DNA from 2 places in the Bacillus sp. JJ1127 genome. Region 1 is predicted to be linked to the other one. Evidence: riboswitches for the same ligand, from Rfam matches in the RefSeq annotation. Region 1 holds a riboswitch; the other holds the start of a gene.
What was found. Region 1 has a riboswitch for lysine ahead of V7183_RS12635 (aspartate kinase). Riboswitches for the same ligand answer to the same signal wherever they lie in the genome.

Region 1 (8,053 bases):
TTGCTCTTTAATGTCCAATATTTTTCTGGATTGTCTTTCACAGAGAACTCTACCCATCCATTTGGATCTTCACGATAAACAGTTACTGTTGATCCACTCTCTAATTGTCCAACTTCGTTTTGTGTAACGTTCGGTACACTCTTAATTTGCAAGTCGTACGGATATGGTACCTGATAATACTTTCCTGCCGATTGAACAGTTACTTCTTTATTCCCTAGATCGTTATATGGAATTTCATTTCCTAACGCTTCAACATCTAATGTATTAGGGTTTTTTGGTAATCTATTTGCATTTCGATAATCATTTCTGTTAAACGGTTTAATTCGCTCCATAAGACCAGCAATTTTTCCAGCCCATTCTGGATCAGATGCGTACTTCACATTCATCCCAACTAATGTTGGTCCATTAAAATACATTCCATCTTTCTCTAAATAGCGTTCTCTTACATAGTTGGCATTATATGAGATACTATCACGATATGTTGGCAAATATTTCGCATGATAGAACGGATCTCGATCATATGCTCGTAATCCAAATAAATTATGTTTACGATACGAGATTTCTGATCTTCCATATCCAGACTCTAAAATTGCATGTGCTGCCAAGTAAAGAGCATTTACACCATGTTCATTTTGAGCTGCAATGAAGTCTTGTCCATGACCAATTAGCGGGCTATCAGAACGAGATTTCTTAATAAAATTATCAATCTCTTGCGCTGTAACATTAGAAACCAATGTTAAATCTAAATTTAAATAAGATTGTTGAGCATTAAATAAAAATTGTGCATATTCTTCACGTGTTACAATTCCAGACGGGTTAAATGTACCTGTCCCATTTCCATCTGCCATACCATTAGACTGGAGAGCACTAATCGCATCTTGTGCCCATGACCATGCTTTTGGATCTACGTCATTAAATGTATGGTTAGCCTTTACTTTTAAATGATAAGCTTTCTGTAAAATTACTGCCATTTCAGCACGAGTTAACGAATCCTTCGGTCTAAAGTTTCCCTTTTCATCCCCTGTAAAGATTCCCATCTCTGTTAAAGCTAGAATCTCATTTGGAAACATCGTTGTACTCGCACTAACATCATGATATGGGTTTTTATATCCTTCTTTAGCTTCTATCTTAAGTGCTCGATAAACAAGTGCAGCTACTTGTTCACGTGTTACCTTATCCCCTAGCCCAAATTTACCGTTGTCATATCCTGCAATAACCTTTTTATTTGTTAAATCAGTGATTGCTTCATATGCCCAATGGCCTTTGGGCACATCTGGAAATTCATTTTCAGCCGCAAACGAAGTGGATGGAACCATTACAACTTGCAATGCAATTGTCATTGCTAAAACATTAGAAATTACTTTTTTCATCGTATTTTTAACACGTTATGTACTTGCTCGTCCCGTGTTAACTGGCCTCCTTTTTTTTATAAAATTTTAACATTTCACCTATTAAACTAACACACTCTCAAATGAAGTAAAACTTTCATTCCCTCTAATAAACTGGTGATTTCTTATTAAGAGAAATGATTACAATCTACAAATAACGAGATAAATTAGTCAACGATAAAAGTATACGTTATAAAAATAAACTAATCTAGTCCTAGATTTATTTAAAATCAATATAAAACGATATATTTTTCTATTTTGATTAAAAACTATATAACTCTCAAACGAAAAGCACATCCTATTAAAAGCTGATGTGCTCAAATATAAAACAATTATTTTGCTAGTCGGTATTTAGATACGTCATAATTTTTCCATTCATAATAATCTAAAATCCCTGCATAAATTGCTTCCGCTGCAATTTGTCTTCCGGATTCAGTAGCTAGCTTTTCATAATCTGCGCTATTATCTAAAAAGGCAAGTTCAGTTAGCACTGCTGGCATTTCATTTTCTCTAGTTACATAAAGATCTTTTTCTTGCACCTTGCGATCCCTTGTATGAAGTGCTTCAACTAAACGCTTTTGTATTTTTTCTGCTAACATACGACTTTCTTTTTCACGCTCAGTTAATTCACCTGTTTTTGATTCTTTATAATAAAATGTTTCTGTTCCATATCCATTGTGTTCCTGAGAAGCATTCGCATGAATACTAACAAAAATATCTCCGTCGTGTTCTTTTGCAAATTTCACACGATTTTCAAGATCGCTTTTTTGGTCATCCCCTAGTCGGATATCTGTATCACGTGTTAATAAAGCATTGAATGGCGTATTTTTCTCTAATAATTGTTGTAATCGTTTAGACGTATCTAACACAATATTACTCTCAGATAGCCCTTGAGTATCTTTCCCCGGATCTTTGCCACCATGACCAGGATCAATAATAATTACTTTTCCTTCTAAAGGATCTTGAACCTGAAATGAATCAGCTTTTGCAATAAATTGCGCTGCTTCTGCTCTCGTTACAGTTTTTGTTGGTTCCCAAGTCGTACTTGTAGTACCTTTAGAGATTCCTAGAGCAACTAGAATATTAGCTTTCTCTTTCCCCCAGTGATCGTTTAAGTCTGCGAATTTTGTTTCTACTGTTCCACTTACTTTTGTATCAAATCGGTATGCTCCTACAAGCATAGATGCGATTGAAGCACGATCAATTTTACCATCCGGGTCAAAGGTACCGTCTCCTTTACCTTTGATTACACCCGCTTTTTCTACAGCTGCAATATATTTTGTAGCCCAATGATTTTGAGCATCTTTATAAGTTGGTTTCGCCCCATCTTCAATCTTTAAGTTTAAGATTTTTGCCATCATTGTAGCTGCTTCCCCACGAGTTACTTCTCTGTCAGGAGTGAATGTACCGTCAGGGTTACCTGCGATAGCACCTTTTCCTACTAAGTAGTTCACAGACTCTTTAGACCAATGGTTTTCTACGTCTGGGAATGTTTTTGTTTGAGCAAAACTACTAGATGAGTAAGATAATAAACTAGCTGCTAGAATACCTGCTGCGATGATTCTATATTTCATAGAATATGTTCCCCTCTCAAGGATAATATTTTTAATAAAATAAGTATAATTTCGAAATTTTTTACAGTCAATCAAAATATGGATTTTTTTGTATTAATTTTGTATTTTTTAGTATAAAATCTTTCTTGAGCATAACCTTATTTCTAGAAAATTCACACAAATTTCTCCTTGAAAAATACAGTTTATTATATTATTTTACAAAAGAACAAAGGGGGATTAATCATTATGTCGACAAAACGGAAAAAAATAGAACATCGAATGTACACTATGTGCATGATTCAAAATGATGACAAAGTCTTGTTAATAAAGCGTCCTGATCATTTAGGATTTCCAGGATATTTAGCCCCTGGCGGAAAGGTAGAATTTCCAGAAAGTATTGTTCAAGCTGCAGCTAGAGAAGTAAAAGAGAAATAAACAGACTTTAATTTTCGAAATTTTAATAACGTACTTGATTTCTGAAAAATTTTGAATTATTATGAAATAAATATTACTAACAACTTCATAAATCAAACACTCTCGCCTAAAACGTGAGATAGAGGTTGCAGCACTTATAAGTATTCTAAAGGAGACACAGAGATGTCGATGAGTTTAGAAAAAAGGAAGTGTTGCCGAAATTGATAAATTTCTCTGTATTTATCAATTGGGGCTGTTTTCGAATAGAAACAGAACTGTCATATGTACAGACGTGTATGTATGAAGAGCTATCTACAAAAAAGAGATATCATGCTTATTATGATATTCCTTTTTTGGCGGTTTTTTTATTAGCTCCTTTTTCTGTTTCCCTTTTCCTGTAACAGCACCATCCTCATCTATTTGAGATGGTGTTTTTTTATTTTTCTTTCCGGTAACTACAGGGATATTGGGGGATTTATACATTACTCTCCTATATATGTTTACACCTTTCCTGATTTATTAACAAAAATGGATGAAAGAAGGAATTTGTAATGGAAACGATTGTTCAAAAATTTGGTGGTACTTCTGTCGGAAGTATACAGCGCATTCAACATGTAGCAGATTTAATTATCGAGGAATATGAGCGAGGTCATAGCGTTGTCTCTGTCGTTTCTGCAATGGGCAAAAATACAGATGAACTCGTTGCACTCGCTAGCGCTATTACTGACAATCCAAGTAGACGTGAAATGGATATGCTTTTAACAACTGGCGAACAAGTAACGATTTCCCTCTTAACAATTGCGCTGCAAACAAAAGGGTACAACGCTATTTCACTAACTGGTTGGCAAGCTGGTATTACAACAGAATCTGTACATAGTAGTGCACGGATTACTGATATTAACACAGAACGTATCCAATCCCATTTACAAGAAGGAACAATTGTCATTGTGGCTGGTTTCCAAGGCTTAAGTGAAGAAAAAGAAATTACAACCCTAGGTCGTGGTGGTTCTGATACTACTGCTGTTGCATTAGCAGCTGCGCTGAAAGCAAAAAAATGTGATATTTACACAGATGTAACAGGCGTTTATACAACTGATCCACGCGTTGTAAATGACGCTTATAAATTAGATGAAATTTCTTATGATGAAATGTTAGAACTCGCAAATTTAGGTGCTGGTGTCTTACACCCACGTGCTGTTGAATTTGCAAAAAATCATAACGTATTGTTAGAAGTTCGCTCAAGTATGAAACAAGAAAATGGGACAATTGTAAGGGGAGAATGTAACATGGAACAACAATCGGTGGTAAAAGGTATTGCATTTGAAGATAATATTACACGCGTCACAATTAAAGGACTCGAACAAGGATCGCTCTCAACTGTTTTCTCTACATTAGCTACTGCTCATATTAATGTTGACATTATTATTCAAAGTATTACAAATGAAGGAACTGTACATCTATCCTTCTCTATTCACTCCAATGATTTAAGAGAAACATTAGAAGTATTAGAACAAAATCAAGAAGCACTTCACTATGAATCTGTAGAATACGAAAATCATCTAGCAAAAGTATCTATCGTAGGGTCTGGCATGGTATCTAATCCAGGTGTCGCTGCTAATATGTTCTCTACATTAAAAGAAGGAAATATTCATATTAAAATGGTAAGTACATCTGAAATTAAAGTATCTGTTGTAATCGACCGCTTACACTTAGTAGATGGTGTAGAAGCACTTCACCAATCATTTATGGCTAAAATTGAACCTATGGTACAAATGAATTAATTTCATTACAAAAATAAGAGCAAAGAACATCTTCTTTGCTCTTATTTTTTCTCCAGCAAAATACAATTATGTTACACTATTACATGTGAAATATTTTCCAAATCACTTCTAAACGATACGAAAAACATGTAAAGGCGGATACATAATGAGAACAGAAAAGATCCTTTTAATAGATGATGAACAAGGCATATTAGATATGTTGGTACTTACCTTAAAGAAAGAAAACTTCATTCATATAACAACCGCTATAAACGGTACAGAGACGTTAAACTTAATTAAAAATCATTCATTCGATATCATTTTACTTGATGTTATGCTACCAGACATAGATGGTTTCGAACTATGTAGACAAATTCGAAACTATACAAATACTCCTATTTTATTTGTAACAGCACGATCCAGTGATTTAGATAAATTAACAGGCCTCGGAATTGGCGGGGATGATTACATAACAAAGCCTTTTAACCCTTTAGAAGTAGCTGCTCGAATTAACGTACAATTACGTAGACAACGTATGCTGCTAGATAACCAACAAGTAGAAAATTCAAATCTACATTTCCAGTCCTTTTCTCTCTATCCAAGCGAAGGACGTATGACTGTACACGAAAAACCTGTTCATTGTACAGCAAAAGAACTAGAATTACTTACTTTCTTATGTACACATCCAAATCGAATTTTTACAGCTGAGCAGCTATATGAGCAAGTATGGGGACTCTCTTCTATGGGTGATGATAAAACAGTAGTTATGCACATTTCTAAATTACGCAAGAAAATAGAAGTCGATCCACGGTCCCCTCAATATATCATTAATTTAAGAGGAATCGGCTACAAATTTATCCCGCATACTAAGGAGCTGTCCAAATGAAAATCGGTTTCCGACTAGGCCTTCATTTCATTCTTAGTTTAGTTATCGGCACTTTTTTTATGGGGATTGTAATGGCAGTCTTAATAGAAATTATATTGCCCCTTATTGGAATAAATACAGACAACAAGGACACAGAAGCTCTTATCGTTTTCAGTCTGTTTATATGCACTCTTATTTTAGGTGCTATTATATATGGATGGCATATAGGGAAACCTTTATTTCGAATGATTTCATGGATTAACCATCTAGCAGAAGGTTCTTATGTGGCGCCAGAAAGTACGAAACAAATGTACAATAAAAAAACTGGAAAATTAAAAGGTCCTTATCGCTTATATAAAGACGTCTTTCTAAATATAGAACATTTAACAAACAGATTACGAGAAATAGAGAATGAACGAGAGCAATTAGAAAAAATGAAACGAGAATGGATGGCAGGAATCTCTCACGATTTAAAAACACCGCTCACTTATATTACAGGATACAGTGCACTTATGTTATCACCCGATCATGAGTGGAGTCAGGAAGAAAAAGAGAAATTCTTGCAAGAGATTCAGCAAAAAGGGGACCATATGAAAGAATTAATTGAAGACTTAAATCTCTCCTTTCGTCTTCAAGATTCACAGATCCCATTAAGAACAGAAGAAATAAACATTGTTGAATTTACAAGAAGAATAATAGCTGATATAACAAACGATCCACGGTCTGAACATTATCATTTTAGCTTTCAGTCAGACGAAACAAAAATAATGATTCCTATTGATACAAAATTACTCCACCGTTCTTTACAAAACTTATTTATAAACGCTGTTTTACATAACCATGAAGGAACAAAAATTCATACCACTATCTCATTAGAGAACGATATACATATTATAATAGAAGATACTGGCACCGGTATGGATGAAATGACGGTTCAAAATTTATTTAAACAGTACTACCGAGGGACAACTACAAATGTTTCAAGCGAAGGCACCGGCCTAGGAATGGCAATCGCTCATAAAATTATAACAGCGCATGGCGGAACAATTCATGTAGACAGTGAAGTAGAGAAAGGGACAACGATCCATATTACACTTCCAACTCTATAGTACTTATTGCCGACAAAAATACAGTTTGATTCAAGTAACGATTACTATTGTTCTATTTAACAGCACAAACATAAACAAAATTTATTCCTACGCAAAAAAACCAATCTCTCTTTTTTATACGCGAGAAATTGGTTTTTTCTTGTTTTTTACAAATCAAACCATTCTGAAAATCTTAATTCGTTACATATATTCAGCTTCCGAAAAAAACACCGATAAGGGAATAGATAATAATTGTTGAAAATAAAATCGTCATATGGAAAAGAGAAAAAATAAACAATGCTTTTGCCCATTTCTCTGAATCCATTTTTTTATAACCAAAAATACTTAAAATAAGCCATAAAATACTTAAAAGAAGCGCTACCAACATAAGTCCAACACTTAAAGAGCCTAAAAGAACACTGATTCCAATTAAAATGATTAAATAAATATTCGTTTGTATATATGTTCTTTTCACACCTTTGACTACTGGAAGCATCGGAACCTTCGCAGCTTTATACTCATTATGTTTGCGAATAGCTATGGCATAGAAATGAGGCATTTGCCAAATAACCATTATGATAAAAAGACCAATAATAGCCGGATGCGTTATATCTGGGTAAATAGCAGCCCAGCCGATGAGTGGTGGCATTGCCCCTGAAATACTTCCTATTTCTGTATTGTAAATTGTTCTTCTTTTGCTCCACATTGTATACGGTACAATATACAAAAATAAGCCTAAAAATCCTAACAATGCTGCTAAATACGTAGTTAATGATAGCGCTATTAACCCAAAGATAGTCATTAAGATTCCAAGGTATAATACAACCTTAGGACTTATTTCCCCAGTCACAGTTGGTCTATTTTTTGTTCTCTCCATAATCGAATCAATATCACGATCATATAAGTTATTAAACGCCCCTGCCGCACCTATTACTAAAATCGAACCAATAAAAGCAAATATAATTTCCGGAATCTTCTCAAGCGG
Region 2 (8,072 bases), on a different contig from region 1:
AGAGCTCTGGGATACAAACAAGCAGGATAACTGTAAATATTGTTAACTGAACGATTGCTAATGAAAATACAAGAGTAAGAAATTGACGTATTCTTTCATCGATTTGGATAGGATACAATGTTACGATATTATTTCCTGAAAAATATTTCCATAAAGAACGAAGTTGCATAGAGCTCATATATAAGAGGCAGCAAGTAATAGCGCCTTTTACATATACATTCGGTATGAAATATAAAGTGAAGGAACCGATGATGGTCAGCCTTATATATATACCAAAATAATCATTAGCACGTAGAAATGATAAAGTATTTAAATAGAAGAAGGTAGCTTGTTTTTTATGTAATATAGGTTCTATCCAACTTGTGAGCCACTTTCTTTGTTTTACTTGTTTTTTTAGCTGCGGGACATCGGTGAAAAAGTTTGCAAATTGGTAAAAGTGCATGTCCATTTTTTCTTCTTGCTGAATGATATATTCCCATCCAATTCGTTTTGTTGGTTGTTTTATTGTATACATAAGTATAAAAGTAAGGAGTAATAGCATTGCACCTAATAGAACGATGGATACGGACTGAAAGAGCATGTAAATAATAAGAGTATTACAAGTTAATCGAACGATAAACCAGAGTTGGCCGTTATGTTGATCACGCCATATCCAATGTATGTATATATTCCAGCCTTTGATGAGCATGAGTATAAAAAAGATTGTACATAAAAAAGGAATGTTTGTATGCAACGTTTGCATTGCTAGCGGTGTGAGAATTAGAAACATGAATAGCAATGGAAAAAGCTGAATGACATAATTATATAGAAGAGACTGTTTAAAGTATGACGCTAATTTCTCTTCCAGTGCTAGTAAATACACAGCATCCGGCTTTTGAATAAACGTACGAACTCGGCATCTCGTGATAATGATTGTAAGCAGAGCTGTAATGATGAATAATGAGATTCCTTTAGAAGGAGCTGTTTTAAGAAACTTTGCGTAATAATATGCACCAATACAGGAGATAAAGATAAAACTGTATAGTAGACCGCTAATCATGCGCGCAAAGTACATGATAACGTTTTGAAGATGTTTTTGAAAACGGGCGTTCCATAGTGTTTCAATTGACATGTTTTTCACCTCTATTTTCCATTATAAAGGTTTCTCGTTTATACCAAAATATATAAAGTGAAACTTTAATCAGTGGAGTTTTTTCATCCTCCGCTTAAAAAACAAGAGTTTAGTTAATTTTTGAATTGGTATGTATACATAAATATTTTTCAGCATACAAGTTGTTGCTTCGAAAACAAAAGAAGACTTCCTCTCTTTTTCTCCCTTTGTTTTCACTTGGCATGGAGCAGAAAAAGGATCTGATCGCTTCTATGCACGGCCGGATTCTCTCTCCCATCTAAAAAGAAAGGGTTTTAGTCAGTTTTTGAATTTGGATTTAAATAAAAACGAGCAAATTGCTTTAAGCAACTTGCCCGTTTTTATTTTTGTTATTTTTTTTCTGATCACGATTCATTAATGGATAGAAGGCAAAGCCGATTACAAATAACCCAATCCCAAGAAGGAATGTTTTTAAATCAGACGCCCCAGTTTTAATCACCCACAGTGAATAGCAAATTGCAATGACTGCAATCGTTCCATCCATAATTCTTGAACCACGTTCATTTTCATACGTTTCACCAGTTACGACGAGTTTTAATTGGAAGATTGGTGAGACAAGATATGGAATTAAATAAGCTAACGTTGATACAGTAATCACGAATGTATAGGCTTCAGCAATTGTTCCAGATAGCGTTGAGAACAAGAATACTTGTGACATAATGTTTGTCAGTCTTAGTGAATGAATCGGACTTCCCTTTTTGTTTGTTTTTGCAAAGAAGGAAGGGAAGAAGCCTTCTTTTGCTGCTTGATATGGTACTTCTGAACTAAGTAAAATCCAGCCTAAGATTGAGCCGAATAGGGAAGTAAGAGCAAGGAGTGCCATTAATTTCCCGCCGCCATGACCCATTGCGGCATTTAATGCATCAGCTAACGGACGTTCCGAAGCTTGTAATTTATCAATGTGAAGAACACCCATTGTTAAAATCGTAATTCCTAAATAAATTCCAACTGTTATGAATAAACCTGCTACAGTTGCATGTTTTACCGTTTTTGGAGATTTAGCACGGTTTGATAAAAGAACGGCTGATTCAATACCGATAAATGCCCAAAGTGTTGTAAGGGCAGCTAAATTTATTTGTGAAAGCAGTCCGTGTGATACGCCTTCTTTATCAATGATTGGTGTGTACCATTGTCCAAATTTTGAAGCTTGAAATGCAAACAAAGTAACAACAATAAATAGAAGGAATCCAGTTACTTTCGTTGTTGTTGCCAGGAAGTTTAATTTTCCAGCTCCGTTTACACCATTTGTTAAAATCATATGTGTTCCCCATAGTAAGCAAGAACAGATAGAGAATGTAATCAATTTTCCCACTTCCACATTGAAAGAGCCGATTGAAAATAAGAGACGTGTATCTTTCATGATTGGGAAGAAGAGTGATAAGTAACCTGCAAAAGATGTAATAATGGCAACATTACTGGCCCAGTTTGCGACCCAGTAGCCCCAAACCATACTGAATCCAGCCATTTTTTTCTTTTTTGGTGATGAAAATAAAGCATATGCATGACTTTGTGGTCCTGTTGTTAAATCAGGACGACGAATTGCTAAATTACCGAAAACAAGAGCTAGCATTAAAACACCGAATCCTGTTGTTAACCAAGCTAAAGTAACACCAAGAGGGCTAGCTGTTTGTGCTAATGTGCTTGGCACCATGAAAATACCAGCGCCAACCATATTGCCGACAACAAATGCTGTTAGTACCCAAAAGCCCCATTTTTTTTGTTGCATAGAAAATACCTCCAAAGTTAGTATAACCAAGTCAAGCGAGGAGATATGTATGTCTTCCAACAAGGGAAGAATGGGAAACTCCATACAAAACAAAAAAAGCACGTGTAATTGTCGCTACGTGCTTTCTATCTTATAGGAAACCCACGACATACCTCTCGATAGCTCTCCACAAACAAGTTGTTTGTGACAGTTCTGCACTTATTCAATACAGACCCAGCAAGAATGTACAGTGGACAGTTCTTACTTCGGCAACCATTCCTTTCCCATTCATTCATCGATGCCACTACATCTCCTGAAATGATACTCTTAATGATTGCAACCTCTACCTCACCGAGATACGAATGAGGATTTATATATTAAATTAACATACCTAAGGGTAACAAATGTGTTTTTATACGTCAATGGATATAGTAATAATCAGATTATGGTGAACAATTTGTCATTAAAAGAAGAATGGTTTTTTAGAAATAGGGTCTGTTCATCTGTGTGTGAAACTAATGAGACGGAATAGTGAAATCGTATTTAATAAAAAAGTGAAGTATTGTTAAGTATACGGAGGTGCGAGATGACGTTAATTTGTTTGGAAGGTGAAAGTGGCATTGGTAAAACGATAACGTTTTGATCATGTAATGGATTGGTTAATGAATAGTAGTCCTGAAGCATATGAGATAAGTGAATAGGTGAATGCAAGAATATATATCCAACTTTATTTTCAAGCACCTAAATCGTGGCTATGAAAATAAAAGAAAATCTCCACTTGCTTTCTCTTTTTGTTCTTACTTGGCATGGGGCCAAAAAAGGCACTGACCATTTCTATCCATGGCCGGATACTCACTTCCCACCTAAAAAGAATGGTTTTTGCCTGTTTTCTCAATTTGTATAGAAGCTAATCTACAGCTGTAGATTAGCTTCTAAAATGTTACATTAAGTTTAATACAGTTACTTTTTCACGTGTCATAGATTCAAGGCTCTTACGAATACCTTGTGCTCCCAGACCAGAACCTTTTACACCGATGAATGGGAAGTGGTCTGGGCCGCGTTCTGTACGTCCGTTAATTTGAACAGAACCAGTGTCAATTTTGTTAGCAATTGCAAATGCTTTATTAATATCTTTTGTGAAGACACTTGCTTGCAGACCGAACTCTGACTTATTCGCAATTTCAATCGCCTCTTCGTCAGAAGAAATACGGATGATTGGAAGGATTGGACCGAATGGCTCTTCCCAAGCAACTTTCATTTCTTCTGTTACGTGGTCGATTAATGTTGGGTAAATTAAGTTGCGCTCACGCTTGTTACCAATTACAATTGTCGCACCTTTTTCTGCCGCATCATCAATTAATCCTTGAACGAAATCAGCAGATTTATCGTCGATTAATGGGACGATTGTGCTGTCTTGTTCTGGAGAACCAACAGATAGTGCAGCCACTTGATCTTTTAGTAAGCTAACAAGTTCGTCCGCTACATTTTCATGTACAAGCACGCGCTTAATTGCTGTACAACGTTGACCAGAGTATGAGAATGCACCGCTCACGATATGTTTGGCAGCTTCTTGTAAATCGGCATCTTCACAAACGATACCAGGGTCTTTACCGCCAAGTTCTAATACAAGCGGGATCATAGCTGCTTTTTTCGCTAAGTGAGTACCTGTATGTGTACCACCTGTGAACGATACCATATTGATGCCAGAATGCTCTACTAAGTAGTCACCAATTACAGAACCGCGTCCTGTTGCTACGTTTACAAGTCCTTTCGGAAGTCCTGCTTTATGAAGTGCTTCCACCATTTTAATACCACTAATTGCGCCTTGTGTTGCTGGTTTGAAGATAACAGCGTTACCCATAATAAGAGCTGGTGCAAGTTTTGCAGCAGATAAGTTTACAGGGTAGTTAAATGGTGCAATTGCTAAAATGACACCAAGTGGTGCGCGTTGAATAATCGCAAGTTTGGATTTAGATCCGCCAGGGAAGCTATCGCCCATCATGCTTTCACCGTGCATATGAAGTGCTTCATCTACAGTGTAACGGATTAAATCCGCTGTACGAACAACTTCTTTTTTCGCATCTTTATAACCTTTACCGACTTCTTTCATAATAATATCAGCAATTTCATCTTGCATATTTACAAGCTCATCAGCCCATGTATATAAATATTTTGCGCGATCTTGAAGAGACAATTCAGCCCATGATGTTTGAGCGTCTTTTGCAGATGCAATTGCCTCATCTACTTCTTCGCGAGTAATTGCTTGGACTTGACCAATTACTTCATGTAAATACGGGGATGGAATATCGATTGTTTGTCCAGAAGAGCTTTCTCTCCATTCTCCGTTTAAATAAAATTTGTACGTATTGCTAGTTGTCATGATTTGTCCTCCCAAAATAGCAACTTGTAAGAGTGAGTATATGGTGATTGTAGGGCGTTCGAAAATATTTTTCAAATGAAATTTTTATGACAATGATTTCTCATATGATTTTTATTTTGTATGCCCTTTCTTACGATGGTTAACCGTATTTACAAGTGAAATATAGGGTAATTCGCATCGTATCAATAGACAATTTTTTAGGTTAGATTAGTGTATTGCAACTTGATTGTATCTCTTTCATTTTTTGTGATAAAAGTTTATTTCATACAATAATGAAAAAACAATTGACAGAAAAGTCTATAAAGTTATAAAATTAAAAATGGAAAATAAATGAAGGGGGTGCGCGTGATGATTGTAATCGTAAATATGATGGATTCAGCTGTGTTATACGGTGAAAAACATTCATATCATTACGCAACCCGTACGGAGAGGTAGACTCTTTTTGTCTTACAAAAAGCGTACGTTGCGTATATCGTAACGTACGCTTTTATGCGTTTTTCGCATATCGTCAAGCGGCGGTATGCGTTTTTTTGTCTCTATCTTTGCTTGTTTCCATACTTTGTATGGTTTCAATAAAAAACTTTGGAAGGTGGAAAAATGTGATGAAATTGTATGGTTTTCGAAATGTAAACGAGATGACTTTAGATAGCGGATAAAGAAATGGGAGTCAAACGAGAACGAGAAGGGAGAGGTTATATTGTTTTCAGTATTACAAAAGTTAACATGGTTTTTTAAAGAACATTGGAAAAGGTATAGTATCGCAATTGGAGCACTCTTAATTGTAAATATAATTGAAATAGTCCCTCCGAAAGTACTAGGCTTAACAATTGATCGTATTAAAACTGGATCTTTAACAAGCGGAGTAATTATACAATATATTTGGATTTTATTTGGGGCAACAATAGGCGGATATGTGCTCACCTTTATATGGCAGCGTCAATTATTCGGCGGTGCATTTGTACTTGAAAAAACAATGCGTTCAAAGTTTATGGGGCACTTACTTAAGATGACACCGACCTTTTATCATAAAAATCGTACGGGCGATTTAATGGCAAGAGCGACAAATGATTTAAAAGCGATTGCTATGACTGCTGGTTTTGGAATTTTGACATTAGTTGATTCCAGTTTATACATGCTCACCATTGTTTGTATGATGGGTTTTTCAATTAGTTGGCAACTTACATTTGCTGCGCTTATCCCGCTGCCGATTATGGCGTATGCGATGAATATATATGGGAAGAAGTTACATGAAAGATTTACGGTTGCGCAAGATGCTTTCGGAGATATGAACGATAAAGTACTTGAATCGATTGCTGGCGTACGTGTAATTCGGGCGTATGTACAAGAGAACGCCGATGAAGCAAGGTTTCATCATTTGGGAGATGATGTATACGAGAAAAATATGAAAGTAGCAAGAATCGATGCATTATTTCAACCGACAGTTAAAATGCTTGTTGGCCTTAGTTATTTAATTGGCTTAGTGTATGGAGCTTTTCTTGTATTCCAATCAAAAATTACGCTAGGAGAGCTTGTTTCCTTTAACGTATATTTAGGAATGATGATTTGGCCGATGTTTGCAATTGGTGAATTAATCAATGTAATGCAGCGCGGAAATGCTTCACTAGATCGTGTAAATGAAACGCTGGCTTATGAACCAGATGTGAAAAATGCGAAACAGCCAAAGCCTGTACAGAAACCGGAATATATTGATTTTGATGATGTTTCTTTTGCATATCCTGGATCCGCTGAGTCAAATTTAAAAAATGTTTCTTTTTCATTAAAGCAAGGAGAGACGCTTGGGATTGTTGGAAAAACAGGAAGCGGGAAAACAACCCTTGTTCGTCAACTTCTTCGCCAGTATCCACTTGGAGAAGGAGAGATTACAGTTTCCGATGTTGCGCTAGATAAAATTCCGGCTGAAAACGTACTAAGCTGGATTGGATATGTACCACAAGAACATATTTTATTTTCAAAGACAGCAAAGGAAAATATTCTATTTGGAAATAGAGAGGCAAGTGAAGAAGAGCTTCAAAAGGCAATTGAAATTGCGGCGTTCAAAAAGGATCTAGAGTTTTTGCCAGATGGATTAGAGACGCTTGTTGGAGAAAAGGGTGTTTCCTTATCTGGTGGACAAAAACAACGTATTTCAATCGCAAGAGCTGTCATTCAAAATCCAGAAATTTTAATTTTAGATGACTCTTTATCGGCCGTTGATGCTCGTACTGAAGCAGCGATTATTGAAAATATCCGCACGGAAAGAAGCGGAAAAACAACAATTATAACAACGCACCGCTTATCAGCCGTACAACATGCGGACTGGATTCTTGTTATGGATAACGGTGAGGTTATCGAAGAAGGAACACATGAAGAACTTGTTCAAAATGCAGGCTGGTATAGAGAGCAGTTTGAAAGACAGCAAGGTGAAAATGTAGAAGGTGAGGTGAACGTATGAGCACCCCAAAAAGATTATTTCAATATGCAATGAAGGTAAAAGGGCCGATCTTTACAGCACTTGCTATGCTATTTATTTTCGTTATTGCAGAACTGGCAGGTCCATTTGTAGCGAAAACGATGATAGATGATCATATTGTTGGAATAGAGAAACCTTGGTATGAAACGGCGGAAGGAGAAGATGCTGTTAAGTATAACGGCACTTGGTATAAGCGAAGCGATCGCTTTGAAAAAGGAGAGACAAAGGGGAAAGAAGTTCGGGTTATTCAAGCTGGCTTCCAATATTACTTTGTGCCTCATAAAATCAATCTTGAAGGAACGCGTTCTGTAAAGGGAGATATGATTACAATTCAAGGCGGGAAAGCTGCGCAAGTGTATAAAGCGAA

Region 2: another riboswitch for lysine. It lies ahead of V7183_RS01820 (amino acid permease); the one in region 1 lies ahead of V7183_RS12635 (aspartate kinase).

Annotation. Positions count from the first base shown of each region.
Region 1 covers NZ_JBALQK010000115.1:790-8,842, forward strand. The annotation lists gene V7183_RS12620 (S-layer homology domain-containing protein) at 1-1,370, opposite strand, end outside; gene V7183_RS12625 (N-acetylmuramoyl-L-alanine amidase) at 1,721-2,962, opposite strand; partial or broken gene V7183_RS12630 (NUDIX domain-containing protein) at 3,188-3,373, shown strand; lysine riboswitch at 3,488-3,674, shown strand; gene V7183_RS12635 (aspartate kinase) at 3,907-5,136, shown strand; gene V7183_RS12640 (response regulator transcription factor) at 5,282-6,001, shown strand; gene V7183_RS12645 (sensor histidine kinase) at 5,998-7,089, shown strand; gene cyoE (heme o synthase) at 7,280-8,053, opposite strand, start outside.
Region 2 covers NZ_JBALQK010000010.1:769-8,840, forward strand. The annotation lists gene V7183_RS01815 (ABC transporter permease) at 1-1,111, opposite strand, end outside; gene V7183_RS01820 (amino acid permease) at 1,452-2,876, opposite strand; lysine riboswitch at 3,028-3,209, opposite strand; gene V7183_RS01825 (NADP-dependent glyceraldehyde-3-phosphate dehydrogenase) at 3,796-5,235, opposite strand; gene V7183_RS01830 (ABC transporter ATP-binding protein) at 5,933-7,687, shown strand; gene V7183_RS01835 (ABC transporter ATP-binding protein) at 7,684-8,072, shown strand, end outside.